DNA from 3 places in the Leptothrix cholodnii SP-6 genome. Region 2 is predicted to be linked to each of the others. Evidence: predicted binding sites of a transcription regulator. Region 2 holds the regulator's gene; each other region holds the start of a gene.

Region 1 (5,625 bases), 1.0 Mb from region 2:
GCAGGTCGCGGCGCGTCATGTCCAGGCCCACGGCGTAGCCGTAGATGACGGTGTGCGCGTCTTCGGCCTTGACGCGAAAACCTGCCGCGCCGATCGCCACCACCAGTTCCATCTCGAAGTGGTAGTTCTTGGTCTCGGGCGGATAGGCCACGGTGGCACCCGACTCGACCAGCGTCGACGGCGCCTTGGTGAAATAGAACGGCCGCTCGACGCTCTTGTCGACCGGCTTGCCCATCTCGACCGCATGCGCGTGGTAGTTGCGGCCGACGAAGAACAGGCGGTTTACGGCCAAGCGCTCGGTCTTGCCGCGCACCGGCAGAGAGTAGACGGGCGGCGGGTTCCAGAGGTAGGTCGGTTCGGTCATGGGGTTTCCTGAAGATTCAAAGCAGATCTAAAAAGAAGGGGCGGGCCGATTTTCAGCCGCGGTTCTCGAACACGCCGAGCTTGCGGTGCAGCGGCGATTCGTCGGCGATGAAGACGAAGGTGGGCGTGTCGGCCGAGCGGTTGACGAGGCTCACCTCGGTGTAGCCGGGCGCGCAGCAGGTGTCGGCCTCGGTGAGCGTGAAACGCTGGTCTTCGACCTTCACCTCGGCACCACCTTCGATGACGTGGAACACCATCGCCGGCGAGCGCACCGGCAGGCGCAGCGTCTGGCCCGGGCGCAGCATCAGCGCGTAGAAACCGAGGATGTTCTCGACGTCGGCGCCGGTCTCGGGGTTGACGTAGGTGACCTGCACCGCGTCCAGATCCGGCCGGTCGGCGGCCAGCGACACCAGCGCGGCGCGTGCGTCGACCCACGGGTAGCGCAGCATCGGGTAGCGCTTGTCCGAGCGATCGAACATCACCGTCGGCGCCACGCCGCCGCGTGCATAGGCGCGGTCACCCTGGCCGGGCTTGACGGTCTGGCGCTCGCCGTTGATGTGATACGAGGCCTCCATGTAATAGACCAGCGGCAGATCGAGCACGTCGAGCCAGACCACCGGCTCGCTGCCGTCGTGGCCGTGTTCGTGCCACAGGCCGGTGGGTGTCAGGATCAGGTCGCCACGCGACATCGGGCACTTCTCGCCGTCGACCGTGGTGTAGGCGCCTTCACCCTCGACGATCATGCGCACCGCGTTGGGCGTGTGGCGGTGCGACGGCGCCCACTCACCCGGCAGCAGCAACTGCATGCCGAGGTACATCGCGGCGCTGGCCTGCATCTTCTCCAGGCCGTGGCCGGGGTTGGCGAGCACCAGCACGCGGCGCTCGGCCTTCTCGATCGGCGTCAGTTCGCCGGCTTTCAGCAGCAGCGGCTTGATCGATTCGTAGGCCCAGGCGGTGGCGCGGGTGTTGGGCCGCGGCTTGCCCGGCGGCAGCACGCCGCGCAGGCTCGGCCACAGCGGCACGAGGTTCAGGTCACGCAGTGCCTGCACGTAGTCGGCGGGCAGGTCTTCGAGGCGTCCAAGTTCTTGCATGGTGTGTTCCCCAATCATTTCGCCAGACAGTTGTCGACGTTCCAGCCGTACAGCCATTCCATCGCGTCATAGAAACGCTCGGGCGTGCGGCCTTTCCACAGGTCGTTGCGCACCAGGCGCTCGACGCCCTTGGCGTGATAGATGCGACCCATCTCGCGGCTGGACAGCACGATGCGCGCGGTGCGCGCCACGCGCGAGCGCTGGTACAGGTCGAAGGCCTGGGTGAAATCGTTGCCGTTGACACGCAGCGCCTCGCCCAGCGTCACGGCATCTTCGATCGCCATGCAGGCGCCTTGCGCCATGTACTGCGTGGTCGGGTGGGCGGCGTCGCCCAGCAGCGTGGCGCGGCCGTAGGTCCATTGGCCGATCGGCTCGCGGTCGGCGGTGGCCCAGCGTTTCCAGGTCTTGGGCAGGTCGATGAGCTGGCGCGCCTTCGGGCAGATGCCCTGGAAGTAGCTCTGCACCTCCTCCTTGCTGCCGTCGCGCACGCCCCATTCCTCCTGCTCGCGGCTGTGGAAGGTGACGACCACGTTGTACTGCTCGCCGCCCCGCAGCGGGTAGTGCACCAGGTGGCAGTTGGGGCCGACCCAGATGCTGGCGGCGTTCCACTGCAGGTCTTCGGGGAAGTCCTTCTTGTCGACCACCGCGCGGTAGACCACGTGGCCGGTCACGCGCGCCGGGTCGTTGACGTACTGCTGGCGCACCACCGACTTGACGCCGTCGGCGCCGATCAGCGCCACGCCGCGGTGGGCGGTGCCGTGCTGGTCGTAGACGGTGACACCGGTGTCGTCCTGCTCGATGCGCTCGCAGCGCGTCGAGGTCAAGAACTCGATCCGGCCGGTTTCCTGCGCACCTTCGAGCAGCGACAGGTGCACGTCGACGCGGTGGATCACCGCGTAGGGGTTGCCGAAGCGCTGGATGAAGGCCTCGCCGGTGGGGATCTTGCCGACCTGGTATTCGTCGATGGCGTCGTGCATCACCATGTAGTCGGTGTAGACCGCGCGGCCGCGCGCCTTCTCGCCCACGCCCAGGGCGTCGAAGGCGTGGAAGGCGTTGGGGCCGAGCTGGATGCCCGCGCCGATCTCGCCGATCTCGGGTGCCTGCTCCAGCACCTTGACCTTGAAACCCTGGCGCACCAGCGCCAGCGCCGCGGCCAGGCCGCCGATGCCACCACCGGCGACCAGCACCGGGAGATCCGAAAGTCCAGTTGCGTTCATGTGCGAGTCCTTGCGCTGTGAATGCTGATAGTGTGCATGCTGACGATTAGTTTAATGAAGATCTGATCCGAATCAAATCAGGGTTCACCCGAATCTTGTGCACCGAGGTTGACGCAGTGCGTCGAATCCGGCATGAAAAACGCCCCGGGCGGCGAGCCGTCCGGGGCGTTGCGATCAGCCTGATGGCCGTGTGCGATCAGCGCGGCGTGCCGACCACCGCGGCCGACCAGGCGCCGGTCAGCCCGACCGTGCCGGTGTGGCTGCGGATGCGGAACGACTGGGCCTGGCGCGAGGGCAGGCCGTCGACGTTGAACGTGCGGGTGGCGCGGCCGTTCAGGCGTGTCACCGGGATCCAGGTGGCGCCGGCTGCATTGCAGACGGTCAGCGCGCCGACGCAGCGCTCGAGCTCGTAGCCGGCCACGGCCGCCACGGTGCTGGCGGTCCAGCTCAGCGGCACCCGGCCCACCGGCGTGGCACCGACGCCCAGCAGGCCGTTGGTGACGTTGCTGCGCAGCCCGGCCGGCACCGGCAGGGTGCCGTTGTGGCGGACGACCTGCGTGGTCGGGCCCTGGGTGGCGCCGTTCACGGCGTTGACCCGGTAGGCGTACAGCGCGTTGGCGGCCAGGCCGGTGTTCTGCACCGTGGTGGCGTTGGCGGGCAGGTTGCCGCTGGGCGTGGTGATCGTCGCGAAGGCGCCCGTGGTGGCGGTGCCGTTGGCCGCGATGGTGATCGTGGCGCGCTGCACGCGGTAGCCGGTTTCGCCGGTCGACGCGTCGGTCCAGTTCAGCCGGGCGCTGTTGGCCACCGTGCCGAGCACGGCGCTCAGGTTGGCCGGCGCGACGATGCTGATCAGCGCCGGCGTGGTCACGGTGATGACGTTCGAGCCGGCCGCCGGGGCGCGCGCGTGGGTGGCCTGCACCTGGTAGGTGTAGGCCGTGCTCGGCGCCACGGTGGTGTCGGTGTAGACCGCCGTGTTGGCCGCCAGCGTGGCGATCACCAGGCCGTTGCGCAGCACCAGGTAGCCGGCCTCGTTGGCGGCGTTGTCGGTCCAGCGCAGCGCGACGCTGTTGCCGGTGACGGCGGTGGTGGCCAGCGCGCTCGGTGCGATCAGCAGCACCGGGGTGCTCACCGTGATGGTGGCCGCGGCGCTGCGGCCGCCGGCGTTGACGGCCACGACCTGGTAGGTCAGCGTGCTGTCCTGCGGCGCGGCGGTGTCGACGAACGAGGTCGCGTCGGCCGCGGTGGTGGCGATCAGCACGCCGTTGCGCAGGATCTCGAAACCGCCCTCGTTGTCGGCGTTGTCGCTCCAGCCGAGCGTGACCTGGGTCGGCGAGTCGGCCACCGCACCGATGGCGCCCGGCGCGGCCGGGGGTTCTGACTGGTCGAGTGCGGCCAGCGTGCGCACCGGCACGCGGTCCCAGCCGCCGGCCGACGACATCACGGTGACGTGCGAGGGCGGCGCCACCGTGGCGATCGGCGCGCCGACCGGGCGCAGGTATTCCTGCACCGTCAGCGTCGGCGGCACGCGGGTGTCGCTGGAGCTGGCGGCGATGTTGAGCAGGCCGGTCGACAGGTCGTAGTCGGCCTGGGTGATGGTGACCTGGTCGACCAGCGCGCGCACCAGCCGGGTGGCGTCGGTGTTGCCGTCGGCGACCAGCGCATTGACGTCGATCGCGCCGGGCAGGGCGGTGGTGTCGGGTGCGTCGGCCAGCACCTCGCTGGTGAAGAACTTGCCGTTGCCGTCGGCGGTCAGCGGCGTCGGCGTGGCCAGGCGGGCCGACGCGGCCGGCGTGCCGGCGCTGTCCTGGATCGTCACGGCGGCCGTGGCCGCCGAGGTGGCGAAGGCGTCGACCTGGCCGACCCGCTCGGGCGTGCGGCTGTAGGTCACGCGGTCGGCGTCCAGCGGGGTCTGCACCCGGCCGTCGAACAGCTGGCCCTGCACCACGAACAGGTCGGTGCGGATGACGTTGCTGCCGTTGGCGTTGATGACGATCGGCAGGCCGTTGAAGTCGGTCGCGGTGATGCGCACGAAGTTGGTGTCGCAGGGGCTGCCCACCACCGGCTGCGGCGTGGCGCCGTCACCGATGTAGCCGGCTGGTGGCGGCGGTGCCAGCACCGGATCCCAGGTCAGCCAGGGGCCGACCTTGCCGCGTGCGTCGGGCTGGTCGGGCACGAAGCTGATGTCGAAGGTCTCGCTCAGGTCGCGGCCGGTTTCCAGGGCCTCGATGCGGTAGCTGTCGACGCCGTACGGGTGCTCGACCTGATACACGCCGGGCTGCGGCACGTCCAGGCGCAGGCGAAAGCGCGTGAAGGTGAGCTGCTCGCCGGCGGTCGGCTCGGCGGTGGCGTAGGTAGCCTCGGCGGCCATCACCAGCAGGGCCTCGAAACCGGCGGTGGCATCGGCCACCGAGGCTTCGGCCAGCCAGTAGAACGACTCGCCGCCGGTGCCGGTCTGTGCCGACACCAGGTTGCCGGGCACCGGCTCGTCGAAGAAGCACAGGTCGGCGTTGCGGCAGATCTGCAGCGAGGTGCCGCGGCTGTCGCTGACGTATTCGGCGTAGCCGTCGACCGGGTTCAGCGGGCCGGTGGCGTAGGGCGTGGCGCCGTTGGGCACCGGGCAGGCGGCGTGGGCGACCGAGGCGGCGTACAGCTCCAGCGCGCCGGCCACCAGTGCCACGGAAAGTTTGCGGTTGAACATGGTGGTCATTCCCCGGCTCATTGGTTGACGACGGTCAGGGGCTTGCTGCCCACGCCGCCTGCACTCGATTGGATGGTCACGGCCGCCGGCAGCACGCTCAGGCCGGACAGGGTCAGGGCGCCGTCGACCAGCGGGGTGGCGCTGCCGCCCAGCAGCAGGCTGAGCGTCGGCGCGCCGGTTGCGGCCTGGTCGCTGGACGTGGCGCTCACGCTCAGCGTGCAGCTGCGCGGCGTGCCGCTGCAGACCGCGCTGGCGC
Region 2 (5,625 bases):
GAGTCGCTCAGGTTGGCGCCCGGGGCGATGCCGATGCCGCCGACCTGCGCGGCCAGGGCGTCGGAGATGTAGTCGCCGTTGAGGTTGAGCGTGGCGATCACCGAGTACTCGGCCGGGCGCAGCAGGATCTGCTGCAGGAAGGCGTCGGCGATGCTGTCCTTGATGGTGATGTCGCGGCCGTTCTTCGGGCTCTTGAACTTGCACCACGGGCCGCCGTCGATCAGCTCGGCGCCGAACTCGGTCTGCGCCAGCTTGTAGGCCCAGTCACGGAAGCCACCTTCGGTGTACTTCATGATGTTGCCCTTGTGCACGATGGTCACGCTGGAGCGGTCGTTGTCGATCGCGTACTGGATCGCCTTGCGCATCAGGCGCTCGGTGCCCTCGATCGAGACCGGCTTGATGCCGATGCCCGAGGTGTCGGGGAAGCGGATCTTCTTGACGCCCATTTCCTCCTGCAGGAACTTGATGAGCTTCTGCGCCTTCTCGCTCTTGGCCTCGTACTCGATGCCGGCGTAGATGTCTTCGGAGTTCTCGCGGAAGATCACCATGTCGATCTTGTGCGGCTCCTTCACCGGCGAGGGCACGCCCTTGAAATACTGCACCGGGCGCAGGCAGACGTAGAGGTCGAGTTCCTGGCGCAGCGCGACGTTGAGCGAGCGGATGCCGCCACCCACCGGCGTGGTCAGCGGGCCCTTGATCGAGACCACGTACTCGCGCAGCACCTCGAGCGTTTCGGCGGGCAGCCAGACGTCGGGGCCGTAGACCTGGGTGGCCTTCTCGCCGGCGTAGATCTCCATCCAGTGGATCTGGCGCTGGCCGGCGTAGGCCTTGACCACCGCGGCGTCGACCACCTTGAGCATCACCGGGGTGATGTCCAGGCCGGTGCCGTCGCCTTCGATGTACGGAATGATCGGGTTGCTCGGCACGTTGAGCGAGAAGTCCGCATTGACGGTGATCTTCTGGCCACTCGTGGGCACCTGGATGTGTTGATACATGTCGCCGTCTCCGTTGTTCGGATCTGAACAGGTCCGCTAGAACCTGAAATTCTAGAACTGCGCGCCGCTCAGGCGCACCAGGCGGCTTGCAGCGGCTCGAACAGGCTGTGGCCGAGCGACCAGCCCATCGTCACGACGACCAGCGCGCCGGCCAGCCGCAGGGCCAGGCTGCCGCCCTCGTTGAGGCCGGCGCGGGCGCGCACGGCTGCGGGCATCAGGCGCAGCCAGAAGGCCGGACCGAGGATCAGGCCGACGCTGCTGGTGACGGCAAAAGCCAGCATCACGCCGGCCCCTTCGACAGGCCCGGACGCCACCGCGGCCACCAGCAGGGCCGCGTGCAGCAGGCCGCACGGGATGGCCGGCCAGAGCGCGCCGATACCGGCCGCCTTGAGTTCGCCGGGCATGCGCATGCGCGTCCAGCCCTCGCGCGGCGGACGGCGCACCAGCTGCTCGGCCCAGGCCTGCACGCCGGTGGGCAGGCGCCCGCGCACCAGCAGCCACAGGCCGAGCATCAGCACCATCAGTTGCAGCGCGGACCAGATCGGCCGCATCCAGGCGACGCTGTCGCCCAGCCAGCGCAGGGCACCGGCGGCAGACGCCACGGCCGCACCGGCCAAGCCGTAACCGATCAGACGGCCCGTCAGCACGCCAGCCAGGGCCCGTTCGGCCTGCTGCGGCTTGCACAGCTTGGCCACGGTGGCGCACCCGGCCGCACACATGCCCGCGCAATGCGGCGTGCCGGCCAGGCCCATCAACGCGGCCGATGCGAGCAGCGCGACTGCACTCATCAGATCACGCGCGAGAAGCGCTCGCGGGTCTGGTCGGCGCGCAGGTGGCGATCGAACACCATCGCCACCGAGCGCACGAAGTACCAGCCCAGCGGGGTGAGTTCGAAGCCATCCGGGTCGAGCGTCAGCAGGCCTTGGTCGGCCAGGTCGACCAGGGCTTCGAGTTCGGTGGCAAAGTAGGTTTTCACGTCGATCAAGTGTGCCAGGGCGACCGACTCGTAGCTCAGCCGGCCGTGGCACATGATGGACATGATGACGGCGCGGCGCACCAGGTCGTCGCGCGTCAGGGCCAGGCCGCGCACCACCGGCAGCTCGCCGCGGTTGAGCGAGTCGTAGTAGTCGTCGAGCGTCTTGGCGTTCTGGCTGTAGGTGGCGCCGATGCGGCCGATGGCCGACACGCCCAGCGCGATCAGGTCGCAGTCGGCCTGCGTGCTGTAGCCCTGGAAGTTGCGGTGCAGCCGCCCTTGCCGCTTGGCCTGCGCCAGGCCGTCCTCGGGCAGCGCGAAGTGATCCATGCCGATGTACTGGTAGCCGTGGCTGATGAAGCCGCTGATGGCCTGCGACAGCATGCCGATGCGGTCGCTGCCACGCGGCAGCTCTTCGGTGACGATGCGACGCTGCGGCTTGAAGCGCTGCGGCAGGTGGGCGTAGCCGTACATCGCGATGCGGTCGGGCCGCAGTCCGGCGACCTGGCGCACGGTGCGCGCGAAGCTCTCGGGCGTCTGCTTGGGCAGGCCGTAGATGAGGTCGACGTTGATCGAATGGAAGCCGAGCTCGCGCGCATCCTTCATCAGCGCCTCGACCTGCTCGAAAGGCTGGACGCGGTGCACCGCCTTCTGCACGTCGGCGTCGAAATCCTGCACGCCGAACGAGACCCGGTTGAAGCCGAGCTCCTTGAGGTGAGCCAGGCGCTCGCGGCTGACGGTGCGCGGGTCGATCTCGATCGAATATTCGCCATGCGGCTCGATGTGGAAATGCCGGCGCAACTCGCCCATCAGGCGGTCGAGTTCGGCATCGCTCAGGAAGGTGGGCGTGCCGCCGCCGAAATGCAGTTGCGAGACGCGCTGGCCCCGGCCGAGCGTCTGCGTGACCAGTTCCAGCTCGCGCGCCAGCGCGTCGATGTAGGCGGTCGAGCGGCCGTGGTCGCGGGTGACGATCTTGTTGCAGGCGCAGTAATAGCAGACCGATTCGCAGAACGGCACGTGCACGTAGACCGACAGCGGCCCACCTGCGCCGCCCACCGCACCGATGCTGCGCTGGGACAGTGCCTGGCGGTAGTGATCGGCGGTGTAGGCCTCGACGAAACGATCCGCCGTGGGGTAGGAGGTGTAGCGTGGCCCGGGGCCGTCCATGCGGCGCAGCAGTTCCTCGCTCAGAACCGGCTGGTGGTCCGTGGCGGCCACGTCGGCGTTGATCGTGGTCGCGGATTGGGGCTGCGTGCCTGCGGAGATCGTCGTGTGCATGTGCGCACTGTGCCGTGCCGGTGGCGCTGTACCTTGACATGGCTCAAGCACCATGCGTCCGCGCTATTCAAGAATTCCCTGAGTCGACCCTCACTTCGCCATGACCACAGAGGCACTTTGCCGGTGCATGCTGGTAAGGTGTCGGCCATTCCTTCCCAGGATCAACCAAATCATGCAAGACACTGCCGCCTCCTCCCAGCTCAACGCGCTCAAAGTGGCCTGCTCGGCCTGCAATCTGCGCGAACTGTGCCTGCCAGTGGGCCTGTCAGACGACGAGATGTCTTCGCTCGACAACATGGTGAGCACGCGCCGCAGCGTCAAGCGCGGCGAGAGCCTGTTCCATTCCGGCGACGCGTTCGCGGCGCTCTATGCCGTGCGCACCGGCTTCTTCAAGACCGTGGTGTCGGCCACCGACGGCCGCGAGCAGGTCACCGGCTTCCAGATGGCCGGCGAGCTGATCGGCCTGGACGGCATCAGCAACGACCGCCACTCGTGTGATGCGGTGGCGCTCGAGGATTCGCAGGTCTGCCTGATCCCGTACGGCCAGCTCGAGAGCCTGTCGCGCGAGTTCACGCTGCTGCAGCACCAGTTCCACAAGATCATGAGCCGCGAGATCGTGCGCGACCACGGCGTGATGCTGCTGCTCGGCAGCATGCGTGCCGAGGAGCGCCTGGCAGCCTTCCTGCTGAACCTGACGCAGCGCCTGCAGGCGCGTGGTTTCTCGGCCTCGGCGCTGGTGCTGCGCATGACGCGCGAGGAGATCGGCAGCTACCTGGGCCTCAAGCTCGAGACCGTCAGCCGCACCTTCTCGAAGTTCCAGGACGAGGGCTATCTCGAGGTCAAGCAGCGCGACATCCGCATCATCGACCAGGACGCCCTGCAGCGCGTGGTCAACGGCGCCGGCTGCTGAAGATCTGCAGGCTCAGGGATAACGACGCCGGTTCAGGTCGTTCGACTCACGCATCAGCAGTTGCGTGAGGCTGGAGGCGATGCCGATCAGCACCCAGAACGCGAAGAAGGCCGCCGTGTAGACCGCCGTGCGGTCGAGGTCGACCGGCGCGCCGCCGAGCCAGCGCAGATCTTCCGGGTCGACGAAGGCGAACACCAGCATCTCGGTCACGCCCGCCAACAGGAAGGCCGGCCACCAGACGACCGACAGCCGCTTGGCCCAATTCGACATCGGGAAGGTCGTGGACGCTTCGTAGTCGGGCGCCAGGTCCTCGATGTCGGGGTCGTTGCGCAGTTCGGCTTTCATTTGCCGCCCGTGGCCGCATGGTTGCGAGCCTGCTGAGCAGGCAGGCGCGAAGGGTCGATCGCCGATCCGGTCGCGCCGGCCGATTCGGTGCGTGCGGACTGCGCCGTGCTCAGCACCGGGTCCGGATGACTCAACGCCAGCGCCAGGGTCACGAAACTGGCCATGATCACCACCAGCGGGCCACCGAGCACCAGCCACAACATGCGCTCACGCCACCACGGCAAGGTGGCTGGACCGGGGGCTTGTACTGCAATCGACATGGCTGCTCCTGCTTGTCAACGTGGAATCACGAAGGTCGACTTCTCGCGCAGCGTCGCCGGCGCAGCGCCGCCGGACTCCACGCGCTGGATGTCGAAATGGATGGTGTGCGCCCCGCTGCCGGCACGGCTGGCGGACTCGGGCGGCAACTGCACGGCCACGGTGATCCAGCGCGCCTCGGCGCTTGCCACCTGCACCGGCGCCGTCACGGGCAGGCTCAACCCCGGCAAGCCCTCGACGGCGACGCGGTAGGACTGCGTCGTTTCGGTGGCGTTCATGATCTGCAGGCGGTAGACGTTCTCGATCACGCCGTCGTCGACGATGCGCGCCAATGACGCGCGGTCACGCACCACGTCGACCTTGAACGGCGATCGCATCGCGATGCTCACGCCCAGGGCGACCACGATCACGATCAGGATCACGGTGTAGATCAGGACACGCGGTCGCAGCGCACGCCGCCACATCTGGGCGCGCGTCCAGCGTCCGTCGAGGCCGTTCTGCGTGGTGTAGCGCACCAGGCCGCGGGCATAGCCCATCTTGTCCATCACGCTGTCGCAGACGTCGATGCAGGCGGCGCAGCCGATGCACTCGTACTGCAGGCCCTTGCGGATGTCGATGCCGGTCGGACAGACCTGCACGCACAGGTTGCAGTCGACACAGGCGCCCAGGCCCAGCGCGGTCGGGTCGGCCTTCTTGCTGCGTGAACCACGCGGCTCGCCGCGCTCGGCGTCGTAGGTGATGATGAGCGTGTCCTTGTCGAACATCGCGCTCTGGAAGCGCGCGTAGGGGCACATGTACTTGCACACCTGCTCGCGCATGTAGCCGGCATTGCCATAGGTGGCAAAGCCGTAGAACAGCACCCAGAA
Region 3 (5,625 bases), 660 kb from region 2:
GGCGGCGTGACCGAAGCGATCGCGGTGCAGGCCGGCGACAGCGTCAACGTGCGCTTCCAGGACCTCGGCTCGGTGTCGATGCGTTTCGTCTGAACACAGGAATCCAACCATGAAGAAGATCAAGTGCGCCCTGATCGGGCCCGGCAACATCGGCACCGACCTGCTCGCCAAGCTGCAACGCAGCGCCGTGCTGGAGCCGGTCTGGATGGTCGGCATCGACCCCGAATCCGACGGCCTCAAACGCGCCCGCGAGATGGGCATCAAGACCACGTCTGACGGCGTCGACGGACTGATTCCGCACATGAAGGCCGACGGTGTGCAGATCGTCTTCGACGCCACCAGCGCCTACGTGCACGCCGAGAACTCGCGCAAGGTCAACGAACAAGGCGCGCTGATGATCGACCTGACACCCGCGGCGATCGGGCCGTTCTGCGTGCCGCCCGTCAACCTGAAGGCGCATGTCGGCTCGGGTGAGATGAACGTCAACATGGTGACCTGCGGCGGGCAGGCCACGATCCCGATGGTGGCGGCGGTTTCGCGTGTCCAGCCGGTGGCGTATGGCGAGATCGTCGCCACCGTGTCGAGCCGCTCGGTCGGACCGGGCACACGCAAGAACATCGACGAGTTCACTCGCACCACGGCCGGTGCGGTCGAGAAGGTCGGTGGCGCCAGGAAGGGCAAGGCCATCATCGTCATCAACCCGGCCGAGCCGCCGCTGATGATGCGCGACACGGTGCATTGCCTGACCGAAACCGAGCCCGATCAGGCCGCGATCACAGCCAGCGTGCACGCCATGCTGGCCGAGGTGCAGAAGTACGTGCCGGGCTACCGGCTGGTCAACGGGCCGGTGTTCGACGGCAACCGTGTGAGCGTGTTCCTGGAGGTCGAAGGCCTGGGCGACTACCTGCCCAAGTACGCCGGCAACCTCGACATCATGACGGCCGCCGCCGCCCGCACCGCCGAGATGTTCGCCGAGGAAATCCTCAAGGGTGAACTGGTCCTGCAACCCACCGCCGTTGCGGCCTGAGAGGGAGACACATCATGACTGTGCAAGGCAAGAAGATCACCGTCCACGACATGACGTTGCGGGATGGCATGCACCCGAAGCGTCATCTGATGACGCTGGAGCAGATGAAGAACATCGCCACCGGCCTGGACGAAGCGGGCGTGCCGCTGATCGAGGTCACGCATGGCGACGGGCTGGGCGGCAGCTCGGTCAACTACGGCTTTCCGGCCCACAGCGACGAGGAGTATCTCGGCGCCGTGATCCCGCTGATGAAGCAGGCCAAGATCTCGGCGCTGCTGCTGCCGGGCATCGGCACGGTCGAGCATCTGCACATGGCCAAGGATCTGGGCGTGCACACCATCCGCGTGGCGACGCACTGCACCGAGGCCGACGTCAGCGAGCAGCACATCACCGCCGCGCGCAAGCTCGACATGGACACGGTCGGCTTCCTGATGATGGCGCACATGGCCAGCCCCGAGAAGCTGATCACGCAGGCCAAGCTGATGGAAGGCTACGGCGCCAACTGCATCTACGTGACCGACTCGGCCGGCTACATGCTGCCCGGTGACGTGAAGCTGCGCCTCGAAGCCGTGCGCGCCGCGCTGCGGCCCGAAACCGAGCTGGGTTTCCACGGCCACCACAACCTGGCGATGGGCGTGGCGAACTCGGTGGCTGCGGTCGAGGCCGGCGCCAACCGCATCGACGCGGCGGCGGCGGGCCTGGGTGCGGGTGCGGGCAACACGCCGATGGAAGTCTTCATCGCGGTATGCGATCGCATGGGCATCGAGACCGGCGTCGACGTGTTCAAGATCCAGGACGTGGCCGAGGACCGGGTCGTGCCGATCATGGACCACATCATCCGCGTCGACCGCGACTCGCTGACGCTGGGCTACGCGGGCGTGTATTCGAGCTTCCTGCTGTTCGCCAAGCGGGCCGAGAAGAAGTACGGCGTCAGCGCGCGCGACATCCTGGTCGAGATGGGCCGCCGCAAGATGGTGGGCGGCCAGGAAGACATGATCGAGGACACCGCGATCACGATGGCACGCGAGCGCGCCGGCTGCGCCGCCGCCTGAATCACGCCCACTCATCGACCCCCGAACCCGCCCGGAGAACCCCATGCCCTTTGCCCAGATCTACCTGCTGGAAGGCCGCACCGAAGACCAGAAACGCGCCGTGATCGAGAAGGTGACGGCCGCGCTGGTCGAAGCGCTCGACGCGCCTCAGGCAAACGTCCGCGTTTGGATCCACGACATGCCCAAGGAGAACTGGGGCATCGCCGGCAAGTCGGCCAAGGACCTCGGACGCTGAAGCCGGTGTGGCCGCAGGGATCGAGGGTGTCGGCGGGGTATTGATGTTGGTCAAGAACTCGCGCCTGTGCGGGGGCATGATGAGGGTCATCACACGCACGTTCGGAGACCCCACATGTACAAGCGCATCCTCGTTCCCACCGATGGTTCGGACATCACGGCCAAGGCCGTCGCCACCGCCGTGACGCTGGCCAAGACGGTCGGCGCGCCGATCAGCGTGCTGGCGGTCAAGGAGCCGTTCCCCTACAGCGCGATCTCGGAGATGCAGCCGATCCCGCCGCAGGAGTTCTTCGATTCGCAGGAGCGCATCGCCCTCAAGCACGTGCAGGCGGTCAAGGACGCCTGTGCCGCGGCCGGTGTCGAATGCTCTGCCGCGACGGTCGAGGCGCTGCACCCGTGGGAGGCCATCCTCGAGTACGGCAAGGCGCAGGGTTGCGACCTGATCGTGATGGCCTCGCACGGCCGCCGCGGTGTGGCGGCGCTGCTGCTGGGCAGCGAGACGCAGAAGGTGCTGACGCACTGCGACACGCAGGTGCTGGTGGTGCGCTGACAGCCGATCGGGCCGTCCTGGCCCGCAGCGGGTGGCCGTCATCGGACCGCACGAAAAGCAAGCGGGGCCTGTGAAGGCCCCGCTGCCGTTTCAGGGTCGGACGTGGTTCAGTCGTCGTCGCCGCCACCCAGCATGCCGCCGAGCAGCCCGCCTGCGGCCAGGCCGCCGAGCAGCGAGCCCTGTTCCTTGCCACCGCCGCCGGTCTGCGGCGCCGCCGCGAAGATGCGGCTGGCCAGGCGCGAGAGCGGCAGGCTCTGCAGCCAGATCGTGCCCGGGCCGCTCAGCTTGGCGAAGAACAGGCCCTCGCCGCCGAACAGCGCGGTCTTGATCTTGCCCACGTACTGGATCTCGAAGCTCACGCCCGCGGTGTAGGCCACCACGCAGCCGGTGTCGACCAGCAGCGTCTGACCCGGCTGCAGTTCGCGCCGCACCACGGTGCCGCCGGCATGCACGAAGGCGAGGCCGTCGCCGTCGAGCTTCTGCATGATGAAGCCCTCGCCGCCGAAGAAGCCGACCGAGAGCTTCTGCTGGATCGCGATGCCCAGCGACACGCCGCGCGCGGCGCACAGGAAGGCGTCCTTCTGGCAGATCAGCGTGCCGCCGAGCTTGCTCAGATCCATCGGCAGGATCTTGCCGGGGTAGGGCGCCGCGAAGGCGATGCGCTGCTTGCCGCTGCCGTTGTTGGTGTAGACGGTGGTGAAGAGCGATTCGCCCGTCACCAGGCGTTTGCCGGCGCCGAGCAGCTTGCCGAACAGGCCGCCCTGCTGGGCGCGGCCGTCGCCGAAGACGGTGTCCATGCCGATGCCGGCATCCATGAACATCATGCTGCCGGCTTCGCCGATGGCGGCCTCGCCGGGGTCGAGTTCGACCTCGACGAACTGCATCTCGGAACCTTTGATCTCGTAGTCGATGACGTCCATGGCCATGTCGGCGGACTCCTTTTCGGTTGGGGTTCAGTGGTTGATCGGTGCGGGCGGGGTCAGGGCGGCCAGCAGCGGCGCGCGCAGGCGGGCGAAGTCGCGCGGCGCCACGTACTGCAGCACCGTGCGCTGCCGGCCCGAATCGGCCAGGCTGATCGCCAGGCCGCGGTCGGGATAGAGCAGGTGCACCAGGCCGTCGGCGGTGGCGAGCCGTTCGGCCGGTGCGCCGAAGCGCTCGGCGAGCGTCGCCTCGTCGAGCCGCACGGCGGGCAGGAAGAGCAGGCTGTCGATCATCCGGGCCTGCGCCTGCGTGGCATCGTCGTGATGCAGGCCGAGGCGATGGGCGCCGCTGGCCAGCGGCATGTCGCGCGTGGCGCGCTCGGCCCAGCGCTGCGCGACATCGGCGGGCAGCGTCACGCCGAGCAGCAGCTTGCCGTTCACGCCGCTGGCCTGGATCGATTCGAGGTAGGCCTCCAGACTCAGCTCGCCCGCCGGGCTGCGCACCAGCGCGACCTGCAGCGCCTCGCCCGGCCAGCGGCTGGCGGCGTCGGCCAGCGTGCTGCGCCCGAGGTCGAGGCCGAACACCGCGCTGCCGCCCGCACCGTCGAGCCGGATCTGCCACGGCGTGCCGGTCCCGGACGGCTGCGCGCCGCCCTGCTGCAGCGGCGGCGGCGCGGGGCGCCAGGTGTGCCAGAGCAGCGGCGCTGCGATCGCCAGCGCGATGAAGGCCAGCACCCCGAGCACCACCGCGCCGATCAGCCGCGGCATCGACCAGCGTGTTTCAGCGGTCATGACCGAGCAGCTTCAGGCGGGTGGCGGCGTATTGGGCGGCCTGGCCCTGTTCGGTGTAGCCGAGGTAGGCGCGGTAGTGTTCGGCGGCGCGTTTGCTTTGTCCCATGAGCTCAAGTGTGACGCCTTTCAGGAACACCACGCCGGGGTCGCCCGACAGCAGGCGGTCATGCGCCTCGAGGTCCTGCCAGGCGGCGGCGGCGTCGCGCTGCGCCAGTGCCAGCGTGGCGGCCAGCTTGTGCGCCTGGGCCTCCTGCGGATAGGCGTCGCGCGCGGCGATCGCGAATGCACGCGCCTCGCGCACCTGCCCCATCGCCTGCAGGCACTGCGCCATGCGCAGGTTGGCGGCGTAGTCCTGCGACGCCATCTCGAGCGCCGACTTGAACTGCGCGTGCGCTTCGGTCAGGTCCTTGCGGGCCAGCGCCAGTTCGCCGTTCTTGCAGGCCTCGATCAGCGCGCGCATGTGCCGCAGGCTGGCGGTGCGGTCCATGAAACGCTCGCGGCGCGTGCTGCTGTTGCGGCTGCCGGCGTGCAGGGTCTCGACGTTGCGGCGCACCGCGTCACGCCGCTCGGGGCTGGTCGGCTGCGCCGCCGCCATCGCCGCCAGCAGGGCCGGGCGCTGCTGCCCGGCTTCGGCCAGGCGTTGCTGCAGCGTCACCATGCCGAGCCCCGGATAGCCCGCGCCGACCAGGTACTGCAGCCCCGCCGCGTCGGCCTCGCGCATCTGTTCGGCCGAGTAGGTCGGGATCAGCGCGCTGGCGCCGATCTGTCCGGCCAGCCCGATCGGCGGCGTCCAGGCCGATTCCTGGCTGGCCGCCACGGTGTTCGTGACCACCGCCTGCGCCACCGAATCGGTGCGCTGGCGGCTCAGTGCGTGGCGGGCGTTGACGTGGCCGAGCTGCTGGCCGATCAGCGCGGCGAGCTCGGCCTCGTCCTGCAGCTCGATCAGCAGGCCGCGCGTGATGCCCAGCCCGCCGGCCGGGAAGGCGTAGGCGTTCAGGTGGTGGGCGTTGAGCGCGCGGTAGCTGTAGGGCAGGCCACGCCGCGGCGCCT

Evidence for each region. Region 2 encodes FNR, which switches genes on or off when oxygen is low (the NO sensors DNR and NnrR bind a similar motif). Its sites were predicted from a motif close to TTGATNNNNATCAA; they were not measured.
Region 1: LCHO_RS18260 (3-hydroxybenzoate 6-monooxygenase) is a predicted target of FNR. The motif match lies at 2,734-2,747, and genes of this name have one in related genera.
Region 3: LCHO_RS16640 (universal stress protein) is a predicted target of FNR. The motif match lies at 2,355-2,368, and genes of this name have one in related genera.

Annotation. Positions count from the first base shown of each region.
Region 1 is NC_010524.1:4,100,709-4,106,333, reverse strand. It holds gene LCHO_RS18270 (fumarylacetoacetate hydrolase family protein) at 1-364, opposite strand, end outside; gene LCHO_RS18265 (cupin domain-containing protein) at 417-1,454, opposite strand; gene LCHO_RS18260 (3-hydroxybenzoate 6-monooxygenase) at 1,469-2,671, opposite strand; gene LCHO_RS18255 (fibronectin type III domain-containing protein) at 2,868-5,378, opposite strand; gene LCHO_RS18250 (hypothetical protein) at 5,387-5,625, opposite strand, start outside.
Region 2 is NC_010524.1:3,052,907-3,058,531, forward strand. It holds gene icd (NADP-dependent isocitrate dehydrogenase) at 1-995, opposite strand, end outside; gene LCHO_RS13855 (sulfite exporter TauE/SafE family protein) at 1,064-1,783, opposite strand; gene hemN (oxygen-independent coproporphyrinogen III oxidase) at 1,783-3,246, opposite strand; gene fnr (fumarate/nitrate reduction transcriptional regulator Fnr) at 3,419-4,156, shown strand; gene LCHO_RS13870 (hypothetical protein) at 4,169-4,501, opposite strand; gene LCHO_RS13875 (PI-PLC domain-containing protein) at 4,498-4,761, opposite strand; gene ccoG (cytochrome c oxidase accessory protein CcoG) at 4,777-5,625, opposite strand, start outside.
Region 3 is NC_010524.1:3,714,131-3,719,755, reverse strand. It holds gene dmpH (2-oxo-3-hexenedioate decarboxylase) at 1-93, shown strand, start outside; gene LCHO_RS16655 (acetaldehyde dehydrogenase (acetylating)) at 110-1,027, shown strand; gene dmpG (4-hydroxy-2-oxovalerate aldolase) at 1,042-2,079, shown strand; gene LCHO_RS16645 (2-hydroxymuconate tautomerase) at 2,123-2,314, shown strand; gene LCHO_RS16640 (universal stress protein) at 2,429-2,863, shown strand; gene LCHO_RS16635 (TIGR00266 family protein) at 2,971-3,789, opposite strand; gene LCHO_RS16630 (hypothetical protein) at 3,817-4,575, opposite strand; gene LCHO_RS16625 (M48 family metalloprotease) at 4,565-5,625, opposite strand, start outside.